Regions from separate parts of the Bradyrhizobium sp. B124 genome, predicted to be linked through region 4. Evidence: predicted binding sites of a transcription regulator. Region 4 holds the regulator's gene; each other region holds the start of a gene.
What was found. The regulator PhoB, encoded in region 4, activates phosphate uptake and scavenging genes when phosphate is short. The targets are predictions, from matches to a motif close to TGTCATNNANCTGTCAT.
Positions count from the first base shown of each region.

Region 1: the regulator PhoB is predicted to act here: its motif matches at 5,904-5,920, upstream of AAFG13_RS09880 (Orn/Lys/Arg decarboxylase N-terminal domain-containing protein).
Region 2: the regulator PhoB is predicted to act here: its motif matches at 3,205-3,221, upstream of AAFG13_RS01495 (acetoacetate decarboxylase).
Region 3: the regulator PhoB is predicted to act here: its motif matches at 4,907-4,923, upstream of AAFG13_RS02100 (DUF47 domain-containing protein).

Region 1 covers NZ_CP152413.1:2,045,345-2,052,421, forward strand. The annotation lists gene AAFG13_RS09850 (rhomboid family intramembrane serine protease) at 1-116, opposite strand, end outside; gene AAFG13_RS09855 (PAS domain-containing protein) at 620-1,174, shown strand; gene AAFG13_RS09860 (adenylate/guanylate cyclase domain-containing protein) at 1,310-3,043, shown strand; gene AAFG13_RS09865 (tetratricopeptide repeat protein) at 3,447-4,037, shown strand; gene AAFG13_RS09870 (cupin domain-containing protein) at 4,185-4,607, shown strand; gene AAFG13_RS09875 (acyl-CoA dehydrogenase family protein) at 4,647-5,816, opposite strand; gene AAFG13_RS09880 (Orn/Lys/Arg decarboxylase N-terminal domain-containing protein) at 5,964-7,077, shown strand, end outside.
Region 2 covers NZ_CP152413.1:350,506-357,582, reverse strand. The annotation lists gene AAFG13_RS01505 (acetyl-CoA C-acyltransferase) at 1-816, shown strand, start outside; gene AAFG13_RS01500 (MFS transporter) at 939-2,243, shown strand; gene AAFG13_RS01495 (acetoacetate decarboxylase) at 2,257-3,042, opposite strand; gene AAFG13_RS01490 (patatin-like phospholipase family protein) at 3,264-4,427, shown strand; gene AAFG13_RS01485 (carboxyl transferase domain-containing protein) at 4,544-6,103, opposite strand; gene AAFG13_RS01480 (IclR family transcriptional regulator) at 6,033-7,007, opposite strand.
Region 3 covers NZ_CP152413.1:473,461-480,537, reverse strand. The annotation lists gene AAFG13_RS02125 (hypothetical protein) at 1-495, opposite strand, end outside; gene AAFG13_RS02120 (hypothetical protein) at 797-991, opposite strand; gene AAFG13_RS02115 (peptide chain release factor 3) at 1,113-2,732, opposite strand; gene sugE (quaternary ammonium compound efflux SMR transporter SugE) at 2,889-3,203, shown strand; gene AAFG13_RS02105 (inorganic phosphate transporter) at 3,204-4,208, opposite strand; gene AAFG13_RS02100 (DUF47 domain-containing protein) at 4,223-4,867, opposite strand; gene AAFG13_RS02095 (branched-chain amino acid ABC transporter permease) at 5,012-5,980, opposite strand; gene AAFG13_RS02090 (branched-chain amino acid ABC transporter permease) at 5,982-6,845, opposite strand; gene AAFG13_RS02085 (ABC transporter substrate-binding protein) at 6,910-7,077, opposite strand, start outside.
Region 4 covers NZ_CP152413.1:4,758,067-4,765,143, forward strand. The annotation lists gene AAFG13_RS22760 (Hsp33 family molecular chaperone) at 1-17, opposite strand, end outside; gene argF (ornithine carbamoyltransferase) at 232-1,158, opposite strand; gene AAFG13_RS22770 (aspartate aminotransferase family protein) at 1,158-2,363, opposite strand; gene AAFG13_RS22775 (GcrA family cell cycle regulator) at 2,860-3,372, shown strand; gene phoB (phosphate regulon transcriptional regulator PhoB) at 3,690-4,400, opposite strand; gene phoU (phosphate signaling complex protein PhoU) at 4,531-5,247, opposite strand; gene pstB (phosphate ABC transporter ATP-binding protein PstB) at 5,345-6,163, opposite strand; gene pstA (phosphate ABC transporter permease PstA) at 6,160-7,005, opposite strand; gene pstC (phosphate ABC transporter permease subunit PstC) at 7,010-7,077, opposite strand, start outside.

The DNA of each region.
Region 1 (7,077 bases), 2.7 Mb from region 4:
AGATGGATCACCGCGATCAGGAGGATGTAGGCGGTGAGCGCCGGCGGCAAGGTCAGGATCGGCTCGCGCGGCGCCTCCGGCGGCGGCTCGAGCGGGGATTCGGGATGGGAGTCCAAGGGGTCGGCGACCTCGCACGCGGCTGTGCATCCCAGATAGGCGGCTTTCATACCGCTGTGCAAGTGCACAATCCCGAAATCGGACACGGGGTGTCGCGCGGCACCAGGATCAAGACAAAAGCGATCGGGACAAAGAAAAGGGAGGGCGCTGAGAACGCCCTCCCTGATCGGCTGGTCTTCTCGTGCCCCAGAGGGATCGGGAGAACATCCCCACCCCTCCCCGCACGGTGACCAAACTGTTTGACGCCACCTATGTACCAACCACGCCGGCGCTTGGGGCAGCCGGCAAACGGGAACGCGCGGACCCTACGCGCAGGTTCCACCGACGCCAAGAACATAGTTAAATTTACGTTAACAACACAAAGCTGCCGATAAGCCGCCCAAACCGCGGCCACGGCATGGACGCTGCACAGCCTTCCCTGCACAACAGAGAAGGGAAGGCGCCTGAGCAAAACCGGGACAGATGTGTCCCGCCGAGCCAGGTGCCGGGCAAGGTTCTTTATATGAAACACAGCTCCAGCCGCGAATTCTTCGCCTATTGGAATGCGAAGCGCGGCACTGCGCGTGCACCCGACCGGAGTGAATTCGAACCGTCCGCGGTGCGCGAGCTGCTGTCCGACATCTTCGTGCTGTCCTATGACGGCGAAACCCGCTTTCCGTTCCGCGTCGCCGGCACCCGCACCTCCGCCCTGCTCGGCTGCGACCTCAAGAACCGCAGCTTTTCCGCCCTTTTCACCGGCGAAAGCCGCGGCGAGATCGAAGACATCATCACCTGTGTCGTCGAAGAGACCCTGCCGGCCATCGCCGGTGTCACCGCCACGACCGAAACCGGCTCCAAGGCGCACCTTGAATTGCTGCTGCTGCCCTTCACCGCCCGCGTCCATATGCCGGCGAGCCTGACCGGCCTGCTCGCCCCGTTCGAGGACGATGTCACCCCGCTGCACGACCTCGTCCTGACCTCGTGGCGCTACCTGCATCCCCAGGAGCGGCTGGTGCCGCGGACCCTGCGCAAGCTCGCAATCGCGCGCGGCCTGATGGTCTACGAAGGACTGCGCTAGCCCCCGATGCCAGCCGCCGCCCGGCGACGGGACAGGCCACGCCGGTCGCTTGCACCGCGGGCCGCGGAACTCTATTAGCTGGTTCGCCGCCATGGCGGGGGTGATCCGCTTATTGCAGCTGCGGCCGGGCTGGGCATGTTTCGCAATTCGATCAGGCAGAAGATCGTCGGCATCGCCGCGGGACTCATCGTCCTCGCGGTGATCACCTCGCTGCTGTCGATGGTGATGGCGGGCCAGGTCGGCCATCTCCTGGATGAGCTCACCAACCGCTACATCCCCGCCTATGGTCATCTCGCCCGCGTCAACATCCGCTCGCTGGAGCGGTCTTTGGCGATGCGCCGGATGATGATGGCGAAGATGCAGGCGCCGGGGGAAGCCAGCGGCTACGACGCGGCGCGCAAGACCTTCGACGAGATCGAGCCGACGATCAAACGCGAGGCCGATGCAGCGCGCGTGCTGATCGATTCGATCATCGCCGATCCCTCGACCCCGTCGGACAACGCCGCCCTCGGGCGCCTCGATGACCGCATCGACAATGCCGTCAACGATCTCTTGATGCGCCTGAATGCCGAGAACAAGACGCTGCTCGACCAGCTCGACGCCCAGGACTTCGCGGCCGCGAAAGCGACCACGCTCCGCGCCGACGTCCTGCGCGACGACTTCAACAACAAGATCGAAGGCATTCGTACCGACATGCTGGCGCAGGTCGCTTCGGCCGCGGCGAAGGTAATGAGTGCCCAGCAGCGGGCGATCATCATCTCCGGTGTCGTGACCGCGATTGCCGCGATCCTCGGCTTCGTGTTCGCGATGCTGGTCGGCAGCGGCATCACGCGCCCGGTGATGCGGCTGCTGGAAGGCACCCGCGAGGTCGAGGCGGGCCGCCTCGACGGCACCATCGCGATCACGACCCAGGACGAGATCGGCCAGCTCTCCGCCGCCTTCAACCGCATGATCGAGACGCTGCGTCACAACCAGCGCATCCGCGAGACCTTCGGCCGCTACATCAATCCGCGGATCGCCGAGGGCCTGCTCGAGCAGCCGGCGATCGCCGCCACCGAAGGACAGCGCCGCATCATGACGGTGATGTTCTGCGACATGAAGGGCTTCACCAGCCTGAGCGAAGGCGTGACGCCGCGCGGTCTCGTCAAGATCATGAACCTGTATCTGTCGACGATGTCCGCGCCGGTCCATGCACATCGCGGCATCATCGACAAATATATCGGCGACGCCATCATGGCCTATTGGGGCGCCCCCTTCGTCGAGGAAGCCGAACAGACCCATCTGGCCGCGCTTGCCGCCATCGACATGATCGGCCAGGTCAACCAGCTGCGCAAGGATCTGCCCGAACTGCTCGGTGTGCGCGCCATCCCGGCCGATTGCGACATCCGGATCGGGATCGCCACCGGTGAAGTGCTGGTCGGCAGCATCGGCTCCGAATTCATGATGAGCTACACCGTGCTCGGTGACACCGTGAACCTCGCCTCGCGGCTGGAAGGCGCCAACAAGTTCTACGGCAGCCGCAGCCTGATCTCGGAAGCCACCGCGAGCGCCTGCGCCGCGACCATCGAGCTGCGCGAGATCGACCGCCTCGTCGCCGTCGGCCAGACCCAGCCGGTCGCTGTGTTCGAGATACTCGGCAAGAAGGATCAACTGACGCCGGCGCAGACCGAGTTGCGGCAGCGCTACGCCGATGGTCTCGCCGCCTATCGCGACCGCCGCTGGGACGACGCCGAGCAAGCTTTCACTGCCGCACTGGCTGCGGCGCCGGTCGACGGACCGTCGATCGCCATGAAGGCGCGCGTCGCAGCGTTCAGGCAAAATCCGCCGGCGGCGGATTGGGACGGCGCCTGGTACCTGGAGCAGAAGTAGCGGCGGAAGTAACGGCGGTTGTAGCCCGCATGAGCCAACGGCTCGCGCGACATGCGCGCCCGATGACGGGCTCCGCGATATGCGGAAAGAAAGATCCCGGATATCGCTTCGCTCATCCGGACTACACGCATTGACGCTGACCTGCCCTTCACACTGCCCATGTGCGACCGGCCCAATTCTAACACCGATGTTAGTTTCCACTCCGCCATTCGATGGTGCGAACAAAACATTCGGCGCACGTGCACGCGCGACGTTCGGAAGCGACAGTGCGATTGCCGCATCGGCAAACAATTTTTCAGAACGCGCGGAATGTCTCTCGCGATCGGGAGTTAGTGCTTCAGATCAATGACTGTCCACGTCTAGTCGGGAGGTGCGCATGATCAAGTCACCGATGAAGCTCGCAATGCTTACGGCATTTCTGACAGCGCCGATCATCCTGTTCCCACCGCACACTGCCCTCGCCGCCGGTGGAGGTGGTGGTGGCGGCGGAGGAGGAGCAGGCGGCGGAGACTTCTACGGGTCGAGCTACAGCACGCCTGCGCCGGCCTATCCCCAGCAGAAGGACAGAAAGACCACGCACAGGGTCAAGAAGCCGATCAAGCAATCCGGCTTCGATGATCCGGCATTCCGCGACAGCTATCGCGCGGCCTATGCGACGATCTACGAACGCAACGACTACGCCGCCGCGATCGATCAGCTGAACGCGCTCGGCCGCGATGATCATCCTGATGTCGCGAACCTGATCGGTTACTCCTATCGCAAGCTCGGCGACTACAAGCAGTCGCAGGTCTGGTACGAGCGCGCGCTGAAGGCCGATCCCAACCACGTGCTGACGTGGAACTACTACGGTCTGTGGCAGATCGAACAAGGCAACCGCGACCAGGCGCAGTATCATCTGCAGCGGATCGGCGAGATCTGCGGCACCGACTGCGAGGAGTATCGCACGCTGGCAGCCGCACTGGAGAAGCCGCCGGGTACGAACCTCGTCTACTGAGCGCACCGGCGCGGAGCCGACATGAGCGGAATACGGGATCACTAGATCCGGCCCGGACATCGCATCGCGCGTCCGGGCTGCACGCGCCGTTGGCTTCCTTCGGCGCCGTCCGCTATCGTGGGCACCCGAACCATTTGCGAGTCCGTCATGCCCGATCTGATTGACTTCGGTACGTTGCAGCTCAAATTCCTGCAGAGCAAGGAGACCACCGGCGGCAGCGTCGATCTGTTCGAGATGACGCTGCAACCGAATGCCCGGATGCCGATTCCGCACTATCACGAGAGCTGGGACGAGACGATCTACGGGCTTTCGGGCGTCTCGACCTGGCGGGTCGACGGCAAGGAGATCCACATCGGGCCCGGCGAGTCGGTGTTCATCAAGCGCGGTGTCGTGCACGGCTTCACCAACCGCTCGAACGGTCCGGCGACCTGCCTCTGCCTCCTCAGCCCCGGCGCGCTCGGACCGCAATATTTCAAGGACATGGCGGTCCTGATGGCGGGGGGTGCCCCCGATCCAGCCAGGATGAAAGAGACGATGCTGCGCTACGGCCTGGTGCCGGTCGCTTCCTGACCGCTCGACGCAAGAAGCCTGCACCGCCGGCGGCCCTGCTTAAAACCGCGTCGTGCCGAGCGGCAGGCCGAGTTTTACGCGGCCAACCAGCCCGTAGCTGATCGGGGTCATCGCGACATGCTTGATCGCGGCCTGGACGTCGCGGATCGAACGTTCCAGCGTACCGGTCTCGAAGATCGCGGCCGTGCCGGCGGCCGCCGCGATCATCTCGACGACACGCGCGGCGGTTTCGCCGGCATTGGCGCAGGCGATCCGGTGCAGCAGCCGCGCTTCAATCAGCCGCTCGCCTCCGGCCTCGCTCGCCGCCATCAGCTCCGTCATGTCCTCGACCAGCAGCGCCCGCGCGGAGCGCAGCGCCGTTTCGGCTCGGCCGACCATCGACTGGACCAGTTCACCGTCGCGCAGCTGGCCGACGCCACCGAGCCGGGGCTTCTTGCCCGCGAGCGCGATGAAGGCGTCGAGCGCGCCGCGCGCGATCCCGAGCGGCACGACCGAGACCGTCCAGGAAAACGCCGCGAGACCCGGCAGCCGGTACGGGATACCCGGCTGGGTCGGCTTGAAGTCGACCAGCGGATGGGTGTGGCTGTCAGGCACGAAACAGTCCTGCATCTCGAAGTCGCAGCTTCCGGTGGCGCGCAGTCCGGACACGAACCAGGTGTCGTGGAGGCGGACGTCGGCGCGATCGACGTAGCAGCAGATCGGCGGGCTGTCCTTGCCGTCGGGCCCCTTGACGCTCGCCAGCCCCATGAACCTGGTCGCGTGGGGCGCGCCGCTGCCGAACGGCCAGCGTCCGCTGACGCGATAGCCGCCCTCGACCTCGACCGCCGTCCCGATCGCCCCGGTGGCGCTCGCGATGAACGCCAGCGGATCGGCGAACCAGCCCCGCACCACCTCCTCCGGCAGATAGCCGCCGGCCCGGCTCATGCCGCCGCCATTACCGACCAGCCAGCCGACCGAGCCGTCGAGCGCGGCGGCCGCCTCGACGATCGTCATGAAGTCGAGCGGCGAGAATTCCGGCCCGCCCAGCGCTTTCGGCAGATACAGCCGAAACATTCCGGCCTCGGCCAGGGCGCGGACCACGGCGTCGGGAAGCCGGCGCTCCCGGTCGAAATCCGCCCGTTGCTCGGCAATCAGCGGGGCAAGCCGCTCGAGCGCGGTCAAATGGTCCGCAACGCTGGATCTGGCAGGATCTTTGGCAGGCTGGGGCATGACGCCTTCCTTTCCGAGAGCTGGCAATATCGGGAATTCAGCGCGTGGACGCGAATTTGACCATCGGGCTTGGCGTCGCAGAGGGACCGTCATCTCTTTGTCATGAATTGTGCAGACAGGTTCAGCGGACCAGTTTCGGGGACATGCATGGACTATTTCAAACGCTTCAACTTCCTGTTCGCGGCGCCGGTTTTCGAGGCCGACGACCTCGAAGGCATCCGCTTCAACCAGATCATCGCCGAAATCGAGCGCTCCGGCTTCGAGGTGGTCCGCGCCCGCAAACTGGAAGATGCCGAGATCGCGGTGCAGACCGATGCGGCGATCGGCTGCATGGTGGTCGACTGGGGCAAGAAGGGTCTCGAGGGCAAGACCGCGGCGCTGATCAATCTGATGCGCCGGCGCGGCCTCGACTTCCCGATCCTCCTGCTGATCCGCCGCAAGCGGTTCGAGGACCTGCCGGTCGAGGTGCTCGATTTCATCGACGGCTACGTGTTCCTGTCCGAGGAAACCCCGCCCTTCATCGCCAAGAACCTGATCTCCAGGCTGAAGCAATATGCCGAGAACCTGAAGACCCCGTTCTTCGGGGCGCTGGTCGACTATGCCGAGGAAGGCAACCAGCTCTGGACCTGCCCGGGCCACAATGGCGGCGTGTTCTACAGCCGCAGCCCGATCGGCCGGGTGTTCGTCGAACATCTCGGCGAGGCGGTGTTCCGCGACGACCTCGACAATTCCGTGCTCGATCTCGGCGACCTTCTCACCCATGAGGGGCCGGCGCTGCGGGCGCAAAAGGAAGCCGCCAAGATCTTCGGCGCCGAGAAGACCTATTTCGTGCTCAACGGCACCTCGACATCCAACAAGGTCGCGCTCGGCTCGCTGGTTACCGACGGCGATCTCGTGCTGTTCGACCGCAACAACCACAAGGCCGCTCATCACGGCGCGCTCCTGATCGGCGGCGGCATCCCGGTCTATGTGCCGACGGTGCGCAACGCCTGGGGCCTGATCGGCCCGATGCGCTGGGACCTGCTCGACGAGGGCGCACTGCGCGACCAGATCCGCAAGCACCCGCTGGTCAAGGACGAGAACGCCTGGAAGAAGGAGCGTCCGTTCCGCGTCGCCGTGGTCGAGCAGTGCACCTATGACGGCACCATCCACTCCGCCGAGATGATCCTCAAGCGGATCGGCCATCTCTGCGACTACATCCTGTTCGACGAGGCCTGGGCCGGCTTCATGAAGTTCCACCCGATCTATTCCGGCCGCTTCG
Region 2 (7,077 bases), 4.4 Mb from region 4:
CTGCTGCAAAAGGCCCGCGGCGGCTATCGTGCCGGCCATGACCGGATCATCGACCACATGATGATGGACGGGCTCGAGGACGCCTATGAGACCGGCCGCTCGATGGGCGATTTCGGCGAGGCCACCGCGGAAGCCTATCAGTTCACCCGCGCCGACCAGGACGCTTTCGCGATGGAGACGCTGAGCCGCGCCCGCAAGGCGGTCGAGGGCGGCGCCTTCAAGGCGGAGATCGCGCCGATCACGCTTAGCGAGAAGGCCGGTCCGCGCATCATCGCCAATGACGAGCACCCGCTGAAGGTCGATCCGGCAAAGATCCCCGGGCTGAAGCCGGCGTTCCGCGCCAACGGCACCATCACGCCGGCCGCCTCCTCGGCCAACGCCGACGGCGCCGCGGCGCTGATCCTGGCGCGGCGCTCGCTCGCCGACCGCGATGGCCTGCCCGTGCTGGCCGAGATCAAGGGTCATGCCACCCACAGCCAGGAGCCGCAATGGTTCACCACGGCGCCGATCCCGGCGATCAGAAAACTGCTCGACAAGGTCGGCTGGAGCGTCGGCGATGTCGACCTGTTCGAGATCAACGAGGCGTTTGCGGTGGTCGCGATGGCGGTGCAGCGCGACCTCGGAATTCCGCGTGACAGGCTGAACATCAATGGCGGCGCCTGCGCGCTCGGCCATCCGATCGGCGCCACCGGCGCGCGGCTGATCGTGACGCTGCTGCACGCGCTGGAGGCGCAGAACCTCAAGCGCGGCGTCGCCGCCTTGTGCATCGGCGGCGGCGAAGCCACCGCAATCGCCGTCGAGCGGGTCACGCACTAAGTTTAAAAACGGCCCCACGCCCGAGTCCGAAAACGAGGGAACTTTGGCATTTTAGCCATAGCTCCCTCGTGGCATATTGTGCGTCACGAATAGAACCCTCATCGCATTTCATCCGGGGCCCAATGATCTCGAACCGGCTTGCTTCCACCCTCGCCCGCCGCAACATCCATTACGGCTGGGTGATGGTCGCCGTCACCTTCCTGGCTGCGCTGATCTCGGCCGGCACCGTCGGCGCGCCCGGCGTCTTCATCGTGCCCTTGCAGAAGGAATTCGGCTGGTCCACCGCGGAAATCTCCTCGGCGCTGTCGATCCGCTTCATCCTGTTCGGGCTGATGGCGCCGTTCGCCGCGGCGCTGATGAACCGCTACGGCCTGCGCAACGTGACGCTGGCGGCGCAATTGATCGTGGTGTCGGGACTGTTGGCCTCGCTCGCCATGACGCAGGTCTGGCAGCTCATCCTGTTGTGGGGCGTGGTGATCGGGATCGGCACCGGCATGACCGCGCTGGTGCTCGGCGCGACGATCGCGACGCGCTGGTTCGTTGCGCGACGCGGCCTCGTGATCGGCATGCTCACTGCGAGCGTCGCGACCGGACAGCTCGCCTTCCTGCCGCTGCTCGCGACCATCACCGATCGCTACGGCTGGCGCGTCGCGCTTGGCCTCGTCTGCGTCATGCTCGGCGTCGCCGCCTTTGCCGTGCTGATGGTGATGCGCGACCGGCCGAGCGATGTCGGCCTGCGTCCGTTCGGCGACGAGGGCACCGCGCCGCTCCCCGCGCCGCCGCCGGCCAACGCGCCAATCATGGCGGCCGCGCTCGGCATGCTGCGCGACTCCTCGAAATCGTCGGTGTTCTGGATCCTGTTCGCGACCTTCTTCGTCTGCGGCGCCTCGACCAACGGCCTCGTCCAGGTCCACCTGATCCCGATGTGCCTCGACTACGGCATTCCGCAGGTGCAGGCCGCGAGCCTGCTCGCCGCGATGGGCATCTTCGATTTCTTCGGCACCATCATCTCGGGCTGGCTGTCGGACCGCTTCGACAATCGCCGGCTGCTGTTCTGGTATTACGGCCTGCGCGGGCTGTCGCTGCTGTATCTGCCGTACTCCGACTTCACCTTCTACGGCCTGTCGCTGTTTGCGATGTTCTACGGGCTCGACTGGATCGCGACCGTGCCGCCGACGGTGCGCCTGACCGCACAGCGCTTCGGCGCCGAGCGCGCCAATCTGGTGTTCGGCTGGATCTTCGCCGGGCATCAGCTCGGCGCCGGCGCCGCCGCGTTCGGCGCCGGGCTGTCGCGCACGCTCTATGCGAGCTATCTGCCGGCATTCTTCATCGCCGGCGCGCTCTGCGTGATCGCCGCGCTGAGTGTGCTGGCGATCTCGCGGCCGCAGCCCAAGGTCGCGCCGGAGGCGAAGCCGGTCGCGGCCTGATCGAGCCTCGCTGCTACTCCGCAGCGAGACCGGTCGGTGCCGCCGCCTCTGCGACGTCCTTGTTGTAGTCGTGCAGGACGCGGCCGAACGGCAGCGTCAAATCGGCGATGTAATGATGCGCGCCGACGACGCGCTTGACCGGGAAGTCCGCGACCGGTGCGTTGACGTGCGGCACGAGATGCAGTCGGCCCGGCCCGATCCACGATCCCTTGACGACGATGTCGGTCAGGTTGATCGCAACCAGCTGGCAGATCTCGAGATGACCGTCGACACCGGGGATCATCTTCAGATTGACTTGCGTCTTCGACAGCGTGGCGCGGGTGATGTCGCCATTGCCCGCCATGCTCTCGTGCTTGTAGCCCATCGTGCCCATCGCGACGAGCTGGCCGGCATATTCCAGCGTGCCGGTCAGCGTGTCCTTGACGATCTCGAGCTTGGGATGGGCGTACTTCTTCGGAAAGCCCCAGATCTCGCGGCCGGCCGCGATCGGCGGATCATCGTCGAGATACATCTGGCAGACGAAGTTGACCTCCTCGCCGTGCAGCCGCGCGGGGATCACGAGGCCAGACTCGGTGTAGCTGCCGAAGCCGGAGCTGTCGGGCATCTTGATCCATTCGTAATGCACGATCGCCTGCTCGATCGGCTCCAGCGGCTCAGGCAGGCCGGCGCGGATCAATTCCGGATCGGTCTCATAGGTGATGACGAGGAATTCGCGATCGATGAAGCGGTAAGGACCGGCGGGATAGCTCGGACCGGCAGCCGGCATGGACGGAAGCTTGAGCAGATCTTCCCTGCGCATCGCGATAACCCCCTGATCGGAAATATTGCGCGGAGGCTAGCGGCCGAGATTGACAGCGATATGAGGGATTTCCGTCACGGGCATGACCTGCGTCTTGCCGTGGAGGCCAATGCTAACCATGCAGGCAGCCATGCCGGACGCGCCGTGCGCTGGCGCTGCATTTGTCATCACGGCGTCATCGGCACCCTGAATTCTCGCCGCAATTTTTTGGAGTGTCTGATATGGACGCGCGGTCCCCTCATGTCGACGATATCGAACACGCGACGCCCGGCTGGCGTCCCGAAGGGTGCGATCGCGTGGCGCTGGTGCTGCAGGGCGGCGGCGCGCTCGGCGCCTATCAGGCCGGCGTCTATCAGGCGCTGCACGAATCCAACATCGAGCCCGACTGGGTCTGCGGCGTCTCGATCGGCGCAATCAACTCGGCGATCATCGCCGGCAATCCGCCCGAGAGGCGGCTGGAGCGGTTGCACACGTTCTGGGATCGCATCACCTCCCGCAAAATCTGGCACTACACGCCGGACGGCGACATCTTCCGCAAGGCGCGCAATTTCACCAGTTCATGGCTGACGACGACGCTTGGACAGCCCGGCTTTTTCACCCCGCATCAGAGCAATCCGTGGCTCAGCCCCGCCGGCGCGCGCACCGCCACGAGCTACTACGACACCACGCCCTTACGTGAATCGCTGCTCGAGCTGGTCGATTTCGACCGCATCAATTCCAAGAAGATGCGCTTTGCGGTCGGCGCGGTGAACGTGCTCTCCGGCAACTTCATCTATTTCGACAATGCCCATGACGAGATCATCCCCGAGCACATCATGGCGAGCGGCGCACTGCCGCCGGCGCTGCCGATGGTGAAGGTCGGGACCGATCATTTCTGGGACGGCGGCATCGTCTCCAACACGCCGCTGCAGCACCTGCTCGACCAAGAGGACAACATGAACTCGCTGGTGTTCCAGGTCGACCTGTTCTCGGCGCGCGGTGCGCTGCCGCGCGACATCCAGGACGTGATGGCCCGGCACAAGGACATCATGTATTCGTCGCGCACCCGCTACAACACCGACGTCTACCGCAAGACCTACAACCTGCGCACGGCCCTGCACAACGCGCTGTCAAAGATTCCCGATGACCATCTGTCGGAAGACGAACGCCAGCTCAAGAAAGCAAACAGCCGGCTGCCCGGGATCACGCTGTTGCAGCTGATCTATCAGCAGAAGGCCTATGAGGGCGACGCCAAGGACCACGAATTCTCCGGCACCTCGATGCGCGAGCATTGGGGGAGCGGACACGAGGACACCAAGCGTTCGCTGAAGCGCCGCGACTGGATCAAGATGCCGGAGAACGGCATGGGCATCGTGATCCACGACGTGCATCGCGAAGCGGAATAGATAAGGTCGCTCCTTCGACCGTCATTGCGAGCGAAGCGAAGCAATCCATATCACCGCTTGCGGAGATATGGATTGCTTCGTCGCTGCGCTCCTCGCAATGACGATTGGGAGAGCTCCTACGGCCGCGTCGACATGTTGCTCGGCGGCCCGGCCTTGCGGATCGGCTCGGCGAGACGCGCGAACTCGCAGAGCAGCGAGCGGGTCTTGCGCGGATCGATCACCTCCTCGACCCAGAACTTCTCGGCCGAGCGGAACGGCGAGCGCAGCTTGTTGAGGCGATCCTCGATCTCGCGCAACTTGGCCGCGGGATCGGCGGCCGCGTCGATCTCGGCGCGATAGGCGGCCTCGATGCCGCCCTCGAGCGGCAGCGAGCCCCAATAGGCCGACGGCCAGGCATAGCGCATCGAGAAGCGGTTGGCCGGCTGATGCACCACACCGGCAACCCCGAAGGCGTTGCGGATGATGATGGTGCACCACGGCACCGTGCTCTGGTTGACCGCGGCCATCGCGCGCACGCCGTGGCGGATGGTCGCCGACTTCTCCGCCTCGAGCCCGATCATGAAGCCCGGACAGTCCATCAGATAGACCACCGGCAGATGGAAGGTCTCGGCGAAGTCGACCCAGCGCACCACCTTCTGGCAGGCGTCCGCGGTCCACGAGCCGCCGTAGTGGAAGGGATCGCTGGCGAGCAGCAGCACTGCCCTGCCCTCGATCCGCGCCAGTCCGGTGATCACAGGCCGTCCGAAATTGGCGGCGACTTCGAAGAACGAGCCCTTGTCGACGACCGCATCGATGATCGGCCGCATCTTGTAGACCTGCTTGCGGTTGCGCGGCACGGCCTTCAGCAGCGATTCCTCGGCACGTTCCGGATCGTCGGTGCAGGGAATGGTCGGCGGCAGATCGTAGACCGACGCCGGCAGATAGGATAGGAAGCGCCGCGCGTAGTCGAACGCCTCCGCTTCCGTCTCGACCGCCTGATCGATCGCGCCGGCGCGGGTCTGGATGTCGGCGCCGCCGAGCTCCTGCTTGGTCAGATCCTGACCCAGGCGCTTCACCACCGGCGGGCCAGCGACGAACATCGCGGAGCTCTTGGTCATCACAGAGTAATGCGTGGCCGCCAGCCGCGCCGCGCCAAGGCCTGCGACCGAGCCGAGCCCGAGCCCGACCACCGGCACGCGCGCCAGATTGGCGGTCGTGTACCAGTACCAGCGCGTGCCGCCGACACCGCCGGGCAGATTGGCTGCGCCCCTGGTCTCGATCGTCTTCACCGAGCCGCCGCCGCCCGAGCCTTCGATCACGCGGACGATCGGCAGGCGGAAGTCGTGCGCCATCTCCTCCGCCATCAACGGCTTGGCGGAAATCGATGCATCGGCCGAGCCGCCGCGCACGGTGAAATCGTCGCCGACCACGACCACGGTGCGGCCATCGACCCGGGCGCGGCCGAACACGCAATTCGCCGGCGTCAGATGCTTGAGTTCGTTGCTCTCGTCGTATTCGGCGATGCCGGAGATGGCACCGACCTCATGAAAGCTGTTCTGGTCGACGAGCTTGTCGATACGCTCACGAACCGTGAGCCGGCCCTGGTCGCGTTGCCGCTTGACCTTGTCAACGCCTCCCATCTCCCGCGCGAACGCTTCGCGCCGGGCGAGGTCGTCGAGTTCCGGCTTCCAGTTCATTCATTGCCTCCGTCTTGATGATTTTGTTGTTGTTATGGGCGGCCACCGGAAGCGACTTGCGTTCGATCCGATTGCTGAAGATGTCGCCGTCGGCGCCTTCGAGCAGGCTGCCGACCGCGGCGGCGAGGTCGACCATCAGCGGCGCGACCTCGCGATGCAGCCGCTGCTCGTCATACATCGCCGAGAGCAGGCCGATCGTGGTGACCACATAGGTCTGGTATTGCGGTGACCACAGCGGCACGGCGACGCCGTTGATGTGCGGGCTCCACAGGCCGCAGGCGACGACGTAGCCGTGCTCCTGCAGATGACGGCGGTTGGCCGCGATGCGCGGCGTCAGCATCTTGGCGCTGTCCGGCAGTTCGCCTTCCATCTCTGATATCAGCGCATCACCGATCGCGGGATCGAGCGCCGCAGTGTAGGCGTGGCCTGCCGCGGTGGTCGCCATCGAGATGCGGCTGCCGGTGGCTTCATGCAGGCCGAGCGCGTTCGCCGCACGGGCGAACTCCAGATAGACCAGCTGAAAGCGGTCGGGGATGACGAAGCCCACGGTGCCCGGCAACTGATCGGCGACATCCTGCAAACGCAGCCGGATCAGGTTGCGCAGCTGTAGCCCCTTCATCATCGAGGTGCTCATCGCGACCGCGCTCGGGCCGATGCGATATTTCTGATCGCGCGGCAGATAGACGAGCTGTCCCATCCGCGTCAGCGTATGCGTCAAGCGCGACACCGTCGAACGCGGCAGGCCGCAGCGGTTCGAGATTTCGAGATTGCCGAGTCGCGCTTCGTGCCCTTCGAAGCACCGCAACACATCAAACGCGCGCGACACCACCTGGATGACATCGCCATCGCCAGTCTCGCTGGCGAGCATTCCCTGCCGGCTAAGCCGTTCCGAGCGCCGTCCCATTTGTTTTGGCTCCATTCCGTCTTGCGGAATAAAATTCCACTTGCAGAAGAAGCTACCTCAGGCAATCTGC
Region 3 (7,077 bases), 4.3 Mb from region 4:
GAGCGAGGCGTTGATTGCGTTGAGATAGGTCGTGCGGGTATCCGGCGGGATGCCCCGCGTCGCGAATGTCAGGCGCGGCGTGCCGATCATCTCGCCGGTCCGCTTGAAGCTGAAGCGCACCGACATCTGCATGCCCTCGCGCGCATCGTCCGCCGGCGGCGGCGCCCAGCAGGAACGTAGCGCGGCGAACAGATCGCCGATGGTATCGAGATCATGATCCGGCTTGCGGTACTTCTCGGCCTGCCCCTCGGGCGGCACCGTCAGGATCGTGAGCTGGAGATTTTCGCCGTACGGATAATCGATTTCGGGCAGGCACGGCCCATGGTTGAACACGCTGCAATAGGACGGGATGCAAGGCCCGTTGTCGAGCACACTGCAGGGTGTGTGCGCGAACGGCACCGGGTTCGTCTGGTGCCGCTGCCGCGCGGAGGCAGCGCCCGTGAGGCCGATGGCAAGCACGGCAAAAGCGAGGCAGATGAGGACGCGTCGGAGCATGCGATCGGACCCAGGATGCGCTCCGGGGAAAATGGTACCGCGGCGGACCGGAGCAAGCGGGGGCCGGTTCACGTCCTCGCGCTTTCCGCCTCACACCCCGCCGTCATCGCCCGGCTCGACCGGGCGATCCAGTATTCCAGAGGCAGCAGTGATCGATCGATAGGCCGCGGCGTACTGGGTCCCCCGGTCAAGCCAGGGGACGACACTGAGTATGTGGCGCTATCGTATTCGGCCTTACGCCTTCTTCTTCACGTCTTGACGTTGGAGAAGGTGATGCCCTCGGCGCGCTCGCGAGTCAGCTTCAACTGTCATCGCCCGGCTCGACCGGGCGATCCAGTATTCCAGAGACAGCAGTGATCAATCGAGAGGCCGCGGCGTACTGGGTCCCCCGGTCGAGCCGGGGGACGACACTGAGTATGCGGCCTTGCGCCTTCTTCTTCACGTCCTTGACGTTGGAGAAGGTGATGCCTTCGGCCCGCTCGCGGATCAGCTTCACCTGTCATCGCCCGGCTCGACCGGGCGATCCAGTATATTCCAGAGACACCAGTCATCAATCGAGACGCCGCGGCGTACTGGGTCCCCCGGTCAAGCCGGGGGACGACAGTGAGGATGCGGCGCTACGCCTTCTTCTTCACGTCCTTGACGTTGGAGAAGGTGATACCCTCCGCGCGCTCGCGGGTGTAGCCGAGATAGAACTCGTTCTTGGCCATGAACACCGGATCGCCGTCGACGTCGTCGGCGATGCCCGAATTGTTGGCGGCGACGAAGGCCTCTAACTTCTTGCGGTCGTCGGACGAGATCCAGCGCGCCAGCGAGAACTCGGAGATCTCGAACTCGACCGGCAGCGAATATTCGGCATCGAGCCGCGCCTTCAGCACGTCGAGCTGCAGCGGGCCGACCACGCCGACCAGCGCCGGCGCGCCGTCGCGCGGGCGGAACACCTGCACGACGCCCTCCTCCGACATCTGCTGCAAGGCCTCCTTCAGCTTCTTCGCCTTCATCGCATCCGTCAGCCGAACGCGGCGGACGATTTCTGGTGCGAAGCTCGGCACGCCGACGAAGGTCAGATCCTCGCCCTCGGTCAGGGTGTCGCCGATCCGCAGGGTGCCGTGGTTCGGAATGCCGACGACGTCGCCGGCGAACGCCTCGTCCGCCACCGAGCGGTCCTGGGCGAAGAAGAATTGCGGGCTCGACAGGCTCATGTTCTTGCCGGTGCGTACCAGCTTGGCCTTCATGCCGCGGCTAAGTTTTCCGGAGCACAGCCGCGCGAAGGCGATGCGGTCGCGGTGGTTCGGATCCATGTTGGCCTGGATCTTGAACACGAACGCGCTCATGCGCGGCTCCGCGGCCTCGACCTTGCGCAGATCGGAATCCTGTGCGCGCGGTGCCGGCGCGAACTTGCCGAGGCCCTCGAGCAAGTCGCCGACGCCGAAATTGCGCAGCGCGCTGCCGAAATAGACCGGCGTCAGATGGCCTTCGCGGAAGGCCGCGAGCTCGAACGGCTTGCAGGCCTCGGACGCCAGCGCGAGCTCATCCCTGACCTCGGCGACGTCGAGATTGGGATTGCGCTTGCCGAGATCGGCGATGTCGATCTGCTCGGTGGCGCCGGTCTTGGCGCCGCCACCCTCGAGCAGCCGTACGCCGCCATTGACGACATCATAGGTGCCGAGGAAGTCGCGGCCGCGGCCGACCGGCCAGGTCATCGGCGTGGTGTCGAGCGCCAGCGTCTTCTCGATCTCGTCCAAGAGCTCGAACGTGTCGCGGCTCTCGCGGTCCATCTTGTTGATGAAGGTGATGATCGGGATGTCGCGCAACCGGCACACCTCGAACAGCTTTCGGGTGCGCGCCTCGATGCCCTTGGCGGCGTCGATCACCATGACCGCGGAATCGACCGCGGTCAGCGTGCGGTAGGTGTCTTCCGAAAAGTCCTCGTGGCCCGGCGTGTCCAGCAGGTTGAACACGAGGTCGTTGAACTCGAAGGTCATCACCGAGGTGACGACCGAGATACCGCGCTCGCGCTCGATCTTCATCCAGTCCGAGCGCGTGTTGCGCCGCTCGCCCTTGGCCTTGACCTGGCCCGCGAGGTTGATGGCGCCGCCGAACAGCAGCAGCTTTTCCGTCAGCGTGGTCTTGCCGGCGTCCGGGTGCGAGATGATCGCAAAGGTGCGCCGTCGCGCCACTTCCTGTGAAAGCGGCGAGCGCGACGGCGATTCGGTTGGAACAGCGGTATCAGACATGGCGGGGCAGCGTTTGGCAGGGAAAACGGGCGCAATCAAGGGCGTTTTGTCGCAATGCGGACTGGCCGCGCCACCCACATATAGGCACCGGAAGGACGACCTTCACCTCACCATACCATCCGCGGGGACGACCCTGCCTTATCCGGAGGGTTCGTTATGGCTTGGGCCATTCTGTTCACCGCAGGCCTGCTCGAGATCGGCTGGGCAATTGGGCTGAAATACACCGAGGGTTTTTCGCGGCTGGTGCCGTCGGTGCTGACGCTCGCGGCGATGGCCGGCAGCGTGATCCTGCTCGGCATCGCGCTCAAGACGCTGCCGATTGGAACCGCCTATGCGGTCTGGACCGGGATCGGCGCGGTCGGCACCGCGGCGCTCGGCATCATCCTGCTCGGCGAACCCGCGACCGCGATGCGGCTTGCCAGCATCGGGCTGATCGTGTCCGGCATCGTCGGGCTGAAGCTGGTCGGCTGATCACTTCAATATCTGCACCGCCCAATAGGTCGCGGCTGCAACCGCAGCCGAGGCCGGGATCGTGATCACCCAGGCATAGACGATCGAGCTCGCCACGTTCCAGCGCACGGCGGACAGCCGCCGTGCCGCGCCGACCCCGACGATGGCGCCGGTGATGGTGTGGGTGGTCGATACCGGAACCCCGAGATAGGTCGCGATGAACAGCGTGGCCGCGCCGCCGGTCTCGGCGCAAAAGCCCTGCATCGGCGTCAGCTTGGTGATCCGCAGCCCCATGGTGCGCACGATCCGCCAGCCGCCCATCAGGGTGCCCAGCGCCATCGCGCTCTGGCAGGCCAGCACGACCCAGAACGGAATCTCGAAGGTGTCGCCGAGATGGCCTTGCGAGTAGAGCAGCACGCCGATGATGCCCATGGTCTTCTGTGCGTCGTTACCGCCATGGCCGAGCGAATAGAGCGACGCCGAGGCGAATTGCAGGATGCGGAAGGCGCGATCGACCGCGAACGGCGTCGAGCGCACCGAGAGCCAGGACACGATCGCAACCAGCACCAGCGCCAGCAGGAAGCCGACCAGCGGCGACAGGACGATGGCAAGCAAGGTCTTGGTGAGCCCGCTCCACACCGCCGCCGAGATGCCCGCCTTCGCCATGCCGGCGCCGACCAGGCCGCCGATCAGCGCATGCGAGCTCGACGAGGGAATGCCCAGCGCCCAGGTGATCACGTTCCAGACGATCGCGCCGACCAGCGCCGCGAAGATCACGGTCGCGTCCACCACGGACGGGTCGATGATCCCGGTGCCGATGGTGTTGGCGACGTGCAGACCGAACACCGCGAAGGCGACGAAGTTGAAGAACGCCGCCCAGAACACCGCATATTGCGGCCGCAGTACGCGGGTCGAGACGATGGTCGCGATCGAGTTCGCGGCATCGTGCAGGCCGTTCAGGAAGTCGAACAGCAGCGCGACCGCGATCAGGATGGTCAGAACCGGAAGACCCAGCGTGGCGTCCACGTGATGTCCCCGACTTACACTTGCTCGATGACGATGGAGTTGATCTCGTTGGCGACGTCGTCGAAGCGGTCGGCCACCTTCTCGAGATGATCGTAGATCTCCGCGCCGACGATGAAGTCCATCGTGTTGGCGTCGCGGTGCTTCAGGAACAATTCCTTGAGCCCGATATCATGGAGATCGTCGACCCGCCCCTCGAGCTTGGTCAGCTCCTCGGTGATCTGGGTCAGCATCGAGACGTTCTGGCCGATCGCCTGCAACAGAGGCAGCGCGCGGACGACCAGATTGGCGCATTCGACGATCAAGGTGCCGATCTCGCGCATCGGCGGCTCGAACTCGCGTACCTCGAACAGCATCACGGCCTTGGCGGTCGCCTGCATCTGGTCGACCGCGTCGTCCATTGCGGTGATCAGGTTCTTGATGTCGCCGCGGTCGAACGGGGTGATGAAGGTGCGGCGAACCGCGGTCAGCACCTCGCGGGTGACGCTATCGGCGTCGTTCTCGAACTGATTGACGCGCTGGCAGAAGACGGGAGTCTCCTCGCCGCCCTTCAGCATGTCCTGCAGCGCCAGCGCGCACCGCACGGAGGTCTGGGCGTGGCGGGCGAACAGGTCGAAAAATCGCTCTTCCTTGGGCAGAAAGGCGCGAAACCAGCGCAGCATGTCTCAATTCCATCATTCCGGGACAGCCCTTTTAGCGACTGTCACAGAACTGTCATAGAGCATCTGGCGGGGAAAATACCCGGATCGACCGCCCGAACGGGCGGTCGTCCACCGCTAAGTCGGCAGCAAATCGCGTGCCCTGCCCTACAGCGACCGCCGCAACAGGTGGGCCAGTTCGCCGACCAGACCGCGCCGGAACAGCAGCACGCAGGCCACGAAGATCACGCCCTGGATCACCGTCACCCACTGGCCGAACCCGGCGAGATATTGCTGCATCGCGATGATCACGAATGCGCCGACCACCGGTCCGAAGATGGTGCCGAGACCGCCGACCAGCGTCATCAGCACGATTTCGCCGGACATCGACCAGTGCACGTCGGTGAGCGAGGCGTTCTGCGCCACGAACACCTTCAGCGAGCCGGCAAAGCCCGCCAGCGTGCCCGACAGGATGTAGGCCAGCATCTTGTACTGGTCGGTCTTGTAGCCAAGCGAGATCGCGCGCGGCTCGTTCTCGCGGATCGACTTCAGCACCTCACCGAACGGCGAGTTGATGGTGCGGTAGATCAAAAGGAAGCCGGCAAGGAATCCGGCCAGCACGACGTAGTAGAGCACCGTCGGCTTCGACAGGTCGAAGATCCCGAACAGGTGCCCCTGCGGGATGCCCTGGATGCCGTCTTCACCATGGGTGAACGGCGCCTGCAGATAGATGAAATAGAGCAGCTGCGACAGCGCCAGCGTGATCATCGAGAAGTAGATGCCCTGGCGGCGGATCGAGATGAAGCCGGTGACGAGGCCGAGCAAGGCCGCCGCGGCGGTGCCGGCCACGATGCCGAGCTCCGGCGGCAGCCCCCACACCTTCAGCGCATGCGCCGAGACGTAGCCGGCGGTGCCGAGGAACATGGCGTGGCCGAACGACAGCAGGCCGCCATAGCCGATCAAAAGGTTGAAGGCGCAGGCGAGCAGCGCAAAGCACAACGCCTGCATCACGAAGAAGGGATAGATCCCCGTGAACGGCACCACTGCCAGCAGCACCGCCATCACGGCGAATACGATCATCTCGTCGCGCATCGCGCGCGGCGTCACCGGAAGTGTATCGTCGGTCAATGCTGACATATCAGGCCGCCCGTCCCGTCAGTCCCGTTGGCTTCACCAGCAACACCACCACCATCAGGACAAACACCACGGTGTTGGAGGCCTCGGGATAAAAATACTTGGTCAGTCCCTCGATCACGCCGAGCGCGAAGCCGGTGATGATCGAGCCCATGATCGAGCCCATGCCGCCGATCACGACCACCGCGAACACCACGATGATGAGATCGGCGCCCATCAGCGGGCGGACCTGGTTGATCGGCGCCGACAGCACGCCGGCGAGCGCGGCGAGACCGACGCCGAGCCCGTAGGTCAGCGTGATCATGCGCGGCACGTTGATGCCGAAGGCCCGCACCAGCGTCGGGTTCTCGGTGGCGGCGCGCAGATAGGCGCCGAGCTGCGTCTTCTCGATCAGGAACCAGGTGGCAAGGCACACCACCAGCGAGAAGATCACGACCCAGCCGCGATAGATCGGCAGGAACATGAAGCCGAGATTGACGCCGCCCTTGAGCTGATCCGGGATCGAGTAAGGCAGGCCCGAGGAGCCGAAATAGTTCTGGAACACGCCCTGCACGATCAGCGCGATGCCGAACGTCAGCAGCAGTCCATAGAGATGGTCGAGCCCGGCCAGCCATTGCAGCATGGTCCGCTCGAGGATCATGCCGAAGATGCCGACGATGACAGGTGCGATGAGCAGCGCCCACCAGTAGTTGATGCCGCCCAGATTGAGCAGGAAATACGCCACGAAGGCGCCCATCATGTAGAGTGCGCCGTGCGCGAAATTGATGATGTTGAGCATGCCGAAGATGACGGCGAGCCCCAGACTGAGCAGCGCGTAGAACGAGCCGTTGATCAGTCCCACCAGAAGCTGTGCGTAGAGAGCCTGCATCGAATGAGCTTTCACTGGATAGATGAAGCCCGCCGGCCGCGCCCACGGCCGGCGGGCATGATCGTCACTTCTTCAGGAGCGCACAGGTGCTCTTGTCGAGCGGCGTGAAGGCCTGGTTGCCCGGCACGGTGCCGACCAGCTTGTAGAAGTCCCACGGACCCTTGGACTCCGAGGGCTTCTTCACTTCGAACAGATAGGCGTCGTGGGTGACGCGGCCGTTGGCCTCGACCTC
Region 4 (7,077 bases):
GGGGATTGTGAAACCATGGCGCTCTATCTGGGGTCTCGGACCATGAAATAAAGGGGTTCAGCATACCGGGAATCGACGTCGTCCCTGCGAAAGCAGGGACCCATAACCACAGGATTTTGTCGCGGCACAAGACGTCTGCCCATGTGCCTTTTTCGCAGGCCGCGGCGTATGGGTCCCTGCTCCAGTGAGCAATTGCGCACAAGGCAGGGACGACGGCATTGATATCGTCGACTACGCGACCGTGTCGAAACACCAGGCCAGGATGCCCTTCTGCGCATGCAGGCGGTTTTCCGCCTCGTCGAACACCACGGATTGCGGGCCGTCGATCACCTCGTCGGTGACCTCCTCGCCGCGATGCGCGGGCAGGCAGTGCATGAACAGCGCGTCCGGCTTGGCGAGCGACATCAGCTTGGCATTGACCTGATAGGGCTTCAGCACGTTGTGGCGGTGCTCGCCCTCCTTGTCGCCCATCGACACCCAGGTGTCGGTGACGACGCAGTCGGCGCCGCGCACGGCGGCTTCCGGATCGGTGCCGAGCATGATCGGCGCGCCGGTGGCCTTGATCCAGTCCCGCATCGGCTTCTTCGGCGAGAGCTCCGGCGGCGTGGCGATGTTGAGATTGAACTTGAACCGCTCGGCGGCGTGCGCCCAGGAGGCCAGCACGTTGTTGTCGTCGCCGGTCCAGGCCACCGTCTTGCCCTCGATCGAGCCGCGGTTTTCCTCATAGGTCATGAGGTCGGCCATCACCTGGCAGGGATGCGAACGCCGGGTCAGCCCGTTGATGACGGGCACGGTGGCATGAGCGGCGAGCTCGAGCAGCGCGTCATGGTTGAGGATGCGGATCATGATCGCGTCGACATAGCGCGACAGCACGCGCGCGGTGTCGGCGATGGTCTCGCCGCGGCCGAGCTGCATCTCGGCGCCGGTCAGCATGATGGATTCACCGCCGAGCTGGCGCATGCCGACGTCGAACGACACCCTTGTGCGGGTCGACGGGCGCTCGAAGATCATCGCCAGCGTCTTGCCTTCGAGCGGCTTCCTGCCCTTCTCATGCGCCTTCAGCTTCGCCTTCATGGCGGCACCGGCTTCGAGCATGTTGCGCAGCTCGGCGAGCGGCAGCTCGTTGATGTCGAGGAAGTGACGGACCGGCTTGCTCATTATCCAGCCGCCTTCTTCGGCTGCGGCGCCGATAGCACAGAGCAGGCGCGCTCGAGCGCTGTGATCGACTGGTCGATCTCGGCCTCGGTCACGATCAGGGGCGCCAGGAACCGCACCACATTATCGCCGGCGCCGACGGTGAGCAGTTTCTCGTTGCGCAGCGCGGCGATCAGATCGCCCGACGGCACCACCGCCTTGACGCCGATCAACAGGCCCTCGCCGCGCACCTCCGACAGCACGCCGGGATAGCGGTCCACGACGGAAGCGAGCTTCTGCTTGAGCAGCAGCGACATCTTCTGCACATGCTCGAAGAAGCCGGGCTTGAGCATGACGTCGAGCACGGCATTGGCGGATGCGACCGCGAGCGGATTGCCGCCGAAAGTCGAGCCGTGCGAGCCCGGCGCCATGCCGGCTGCAGCCTGCGCGGTCGCGAGCACCGCGCCGATCGGGAAACCGCCGCCGAGCGCTTTCGCCAGCGACATCACGTCCGGCGTGACGCCGGTGCGCTTGTAGGCGAACAGCTCGCCGGTGCGGCCCATGCCGGTCTGCACCTCATCGAAAGCGAGCAGCAGGCCATGCTCGTCACACAGCGCGCGCAGCGCCTTGAAGAACGCCTGCGGCGCCGAGCGCACGCCGCCCTCGCCCTGCACCGGCTCGATCAGGATGCCGGCCGTGTGCGGGCCGATCGCCTTCTTCACCGCCTCGATGTCGCCGTGCGGCACCTGGTCGAAGCCGTCCATCGGCGGGCCGAAGCCCTCGAGATATTTCGCCGAGCCGGTCGCGGCCAGCGTGCCCAGCGTGCGGCCATGGAAGGCGCCTTCGAAGGTGATGATGCGGTAGCGTTCGGGATGGCCCTTGGAGAAGTGGTGGTGGCGGACCAGCTTGATCACGCCCTCCATCGCTTCCGCGCCGGAATTGCAGAAGAACACGAAGTCGGCAAAGCTCTGCTCGCACAGCCGCGCCGCAAGCACCTCGCCGTCCGGGCTCTTGAACAGGTTCGACATGTGCCAGAGCTTGGTCGCCTGCTCCTGCAGCGCCTTGACCAGATGCGGATGCGCATGCCCGAGCGCGTTCACCGCGACACCGGAGGTGAAATCGAGATAGCGGTCGCCATTGGTTGCGATCAGCCAGGCGCCCTCGCCGCGCTCGAAGCCGAGATCGACCCGGGCGAAGACGGGGAGCAGATGCGACGAGGCGTTGGTCATGGCGTTCACTGCCGGTTTGAAGCCGTCAATCGCCGCGCGCCTTGACGCCTACGCAGCAACCGCCAGCTTCGGAAAACAAAACGGCCGCCTTTGCGGGCGGCACGTGCGGGTCATTCTATGCGGCGGCCGGTCAGTGTCAATCGCCAGGAGCCGGCCTTTGCCGGCCTTCCTGCAATGCGAAACCGGCGCAATCCGGAGCATTCCGGTGCGGTGGAAAAGCCTCATAGCAATGCTTAACTTTGTGGGAACATGTGGACGCACGGCCGCGGACTCTTGCGCCAGAGTCACGCCATATTGTAGCGTTTGGCCTGTCGGGTACGACATCTCGTGCGGCAGTACTGGACCCTCTAAGTAGCCTTCGTGTCTCGCGTAAACGTTCGGGCGCAACACCGTGCCCGGCGAGGGCTAAGGGATTCTGGCCGCAGGGATATTTGTCCAGATTGGCTCGCAGCGCCGCTCCGATGAGTGGCCGGCGCCATGCGAAAGGAAGAATGTGATGACTGTATTGACCTGGTCCGACGATCGCGTCGAGCAGCTGAAGAAGCTCTGGGAATCCGGCCTCTCGGCCAGCCAGATCGCGGCGGAACTTGGCAATGTGACGCGAAACGCCGTGATCGGCAAAGTGCATCGGCTCGGCCTCTCCGGCCGCGCCAAGGCCCCCTCCACGGCCGCGCCGCGGCAGCGCAAGGCCCGCCCCGCCCAGCACATGATGCGGGTGGCGCGCCCGGTCTCGCGCGGCAACACTGCGCTTGCGCACGCCTTCGAGGTCGAGATGGAGCCCGATCCGATCTCCTTCGACAACGTGGTGCCGATGAGCCAGCGGCTGTCGCTGCTCGAGCTCAACGAGGCCACCTGCCATTGGCCGGTCGGCGATCCCTCGAGCCCGGAATTCTTCTTCTGCGGCGGCAAGGCGCTCGCCGGTCTGCCCTATTGCGCGCATCACTCGCGCGTCGCCTATCAGCCCGCCGCCGATCGCCGCCGGCCGTCGGCGAAGCCACAGATCAAGTAAGCACTCGGGAAACTGCCTGGACTGTAAAAACAAATCCCCGCGAAAGCGGGGATTTTTTTGTGGCTCGTAGCCCGGATGGAGCGAAGCGTAATCCGGCGCGGTGTTTGAAGCGGAGAATGAAGTTCTGGATTTCGCTTCGCTCCATCCGGGCTACGTCACATCACCGGCGTCGTCCCGGCGTTCGCCGGGACCCATAACCACGAATGGGCGTTGTTAGAAAGTCGTCTGGCCGCTTGCCGATTGCGCCGGCCGCGGCGTATGGGTCCCGGCGTTCGCCGGGACGACGCCGTGTTGTGGTTTACGATTGTCGGCCAGCCTTACGGCTGCGGTTCGGCCTTCGCGAAGCGGTCGTCGAGCGCGTAGCCGGCGCCGCGCACGGTGCGGATCGGATCCTGCTCGCGGCCCGGATTGAGCAGCTTGCGCAGGCGGCCGATATGCACGTCGACGGTACGCTCATCGATATAGATGTCGCGGCCCCAGACGCTGTCGAGCAGCTGCTCGCGGCTGAACACGCGGCCGGGATGCTCGAGGAAGAATTCGAGCAGCCGATACTCGGTCGGACCGAGATCGATCGGACGTCCCGAGCGCGCCACGCGGCGCTTTTCGCGGTCGAGCTCGATGTCGCCATAGGTCAGCACGGTCGCAAGCCGCTCCGGGCTCGCACGGCGCAGCAGGCCCTTCACCCGTGCCAGCAGTTCCGGCACCGAGAACGGCTTGACGATGTAGTCGTCGGCGCCGGTGGCAAGCCCGCGCACGCGCTCGCTCTCCTCGCCGCGCGCGGTCAGCATGATGATCGGAAGCTGCTTGGTCTCGGGCCGCGCCCGCAGGCGGCGGCACAGCTCGATGCCGGACAGGCCCGGCAGCATCCAGTCCAGTACCACGAGGTCGGGAACGCGCTCCTTCAGGCGGGTGTCGGCATCGTCGCCGCGCCCCACCGTCTCGACATCGTAGCCTTCCGCATCGAGGTTGTAGCGCAACAGTGTCGTCAGCGCTTCCTCGTCTTCGACTACCAGAATGCGTGCGCTCATCGGCTTAAGTTCTCTCTCTGTGATGATCCGTTGCCCAGACGCAAACCGAAACGCTTACTTTCCTGAGCATAATCCCCGCGGAAACGACTTGTCGTGAAGACAATCCGGCTCCGCGCCTGCGGATCATGTCCTAGGTACCGGGCACCGTGGTGGCAAAGTTGGTCATGTCGCCCTTCGGGCGCTTGTCGGTGATCTGCTGGCCCTCGATCATGTAGAACACGGTTTCGGCGATATTGGTGGCGTGATCGCCGATCCGCTCGATGTTCTTGGCGCAGAACATCAGATGGATGCAGAACGAGATGTTGCGCGGATCCTCCATCATGTAGGTCAGCAGCTCGCGGAACAGCGAGGTGCAGATCGCATCGACCTCCTCGTCGCCCTTCCAGACGTTCATCGCCGCCGGCAGATCGTGCGCGGCATAGGCGTCGAGCACCGACTTGACCTGCGACAGCACGAGGTCGGTCATGTGCTCCAGGCCACGGATCAGCTTCAGCGGCTGGAAATCGCTCTCCAGCGCCGCGACGCGCTTGCCCATGTTCTTGGCGAGGTCGCCGATCCGCTCGAGATCGGTGGCGACGCGCATCGCGCTGACGATTTCGCGCAGGTCGATCGCCATCGGCTGGCGGCGGGCGATCGTCAGCACCGCGCGCTCTTCGATGACGCGCTGCAGATTGTCGATCTCGATGTCGGCGGCGACGACGCGCTTGCCGAGCGCGACGTCGCGACGGATCAGCGCGTCGACCGACTCGGTGATCATCCGCTCGACGAGGCCGCCCATCTCGGCGACCAGGCGGGTCAACTCCTGCAGGTCGCTGTCGAATGCCTTGGCGGTATGTTCAGAAGCCATCGCTTGTCTCCCTCATGATCCCGGGGATCACGATTTGGTGTCCTCAGTTTCGCATGATCCGGTCGGAAAACCGGTACCCAATTTTGCGGACCATGCGCTAGCCGAACCGGCCGGTGATGTAGTCCTGGGTGCGTCGATCGCTCGGCGAGGTGAAGATCTTGTTGGTGTCGTCGAACTCGATCAGTTCACCGAGATACATGAAGGCGGTCTTGTCGGAGACGCGCGCCGCCTGCTGCATGTTGTGGGTGACGATTGCGATCGTGTAGTCTTCGGAGAGCTCCTGGATCAGTTCCTCGACCTTGGCGGTCGAGATCGGATCGAGCGCCGAGCACGGCTCGTCGAACAGGATCACCTCGGGACGCACCGCCACGGTGCGCGCGATGCACAGGCGCTGCTGCTGGCCGCCGGAGAGCGACAGGCCGGAAGCGTTCAGCTTGTCCTTGACCTCATTCCACAGCGCGCCGCCGCGCAGCGCCTTCTCGACCCGGTCGTCCATCTCGGACTTCGAGATCTTTTCGTAGAGGCGGATGCCGAAGGCGATGTTCTCGTAGATCGTCATCGGGAACGGCGTCGGCTTCTGGAACACCATGCCGACCCGCGCGCGGAGCAGATTGAGGTCGAGCTTGGGATCGAGAATGTTGGTCTGGTCCAGCATCAGCTGGCCGACCGCGCGCTGGCCCGGATAGAGATCGTACATCCGGTTGAAGATGCGCAGCAGGGTCGACTTGCCGCAGCCCGACGGGCCGATGAACGCCGTGACGCGGTTGGTGCCGAGCGTCAGGTTGATGTTCTTCAGCGCGTGGTGCTCGCCGTAATAGAAGTTGAGGTTGCGCACCGTGACTTTCGGCGGCGCTTCCGGCAGCGGCACCTGGGGAACGTGGCTCGCGACAGTCGTTGAGACGGAAAGCTCGGTCATTTTGCGGCCCTTTCGGCACCAAGGATACGCGCGCCGATATTCAGCGCGAGCACAGTGAAGGTGATCAGCAGCGCACCGCTCCACGCCAGCTCTTTCCAGTAGGCGTAGGGGCTCTGCACGAAGTTGTTGATGGTCACCGGCAGGTTGGCCATGGTCTTGGTCAGATCCAGGCTGAAGAACTGGTTCGACAGCGCGGTGAACAGCAGCGGCGCGGTTTCACCGGCGACACGGGCGGTCGCCAGCAGCACGCCGGTGATCAAGCCGCTACGCGCAGCACGATAAGCGATCCGCTTGATCACCAGCGAACGCGGCAGGCCGAGCGCGGAGGCCGCCTCGCGCAGCGGATTGGGCACCAGCAGCAGCATGTCCTCGGTGGTGCGCAGTACGACCGGGATCACGATCACGGCGAGCGCGAGACTGCCTGCGATCGCCGAGAAGCCGCGCATCGGCACCACCACTGCGCCATAGATGAACAGGCCGATGATGATCGAAGGCGCGCTGAGCAGGATGTCGTTGATGAAGCGGATCACCGAGGTGAGCTTGTCGTGCTTGCCGTACTCGGCGAGGTAGGTGCCGGCGAACAGGCCGAGCGGCGCGCCGATGCCGACGCCGATCACCGTCATGATGACCGAGCCGACGATGGCGTTGAGCAGGCCGCCTTCGGTCGAGCCCGGCGGCGGCGTGTTCTGGGTGAACAGCTGCACGCTGAGGCCGGCAAGGCCGTTATAGACCAGCGTGAACAGGATCAGCGCCAGCCACGTGACGCCGAACAGCGCCGCGCCGACACAGAGTGCGCGAATGACGATGTCGCTGCGGCGGCGGGATTTGTAGATCGGGTTCATGGCGCTATTTCCCCGCTTTCGTTTCAAGCCGCATCAGCATCAGCCGCGCGCCGGCGAGCACGAAGAAGGTCA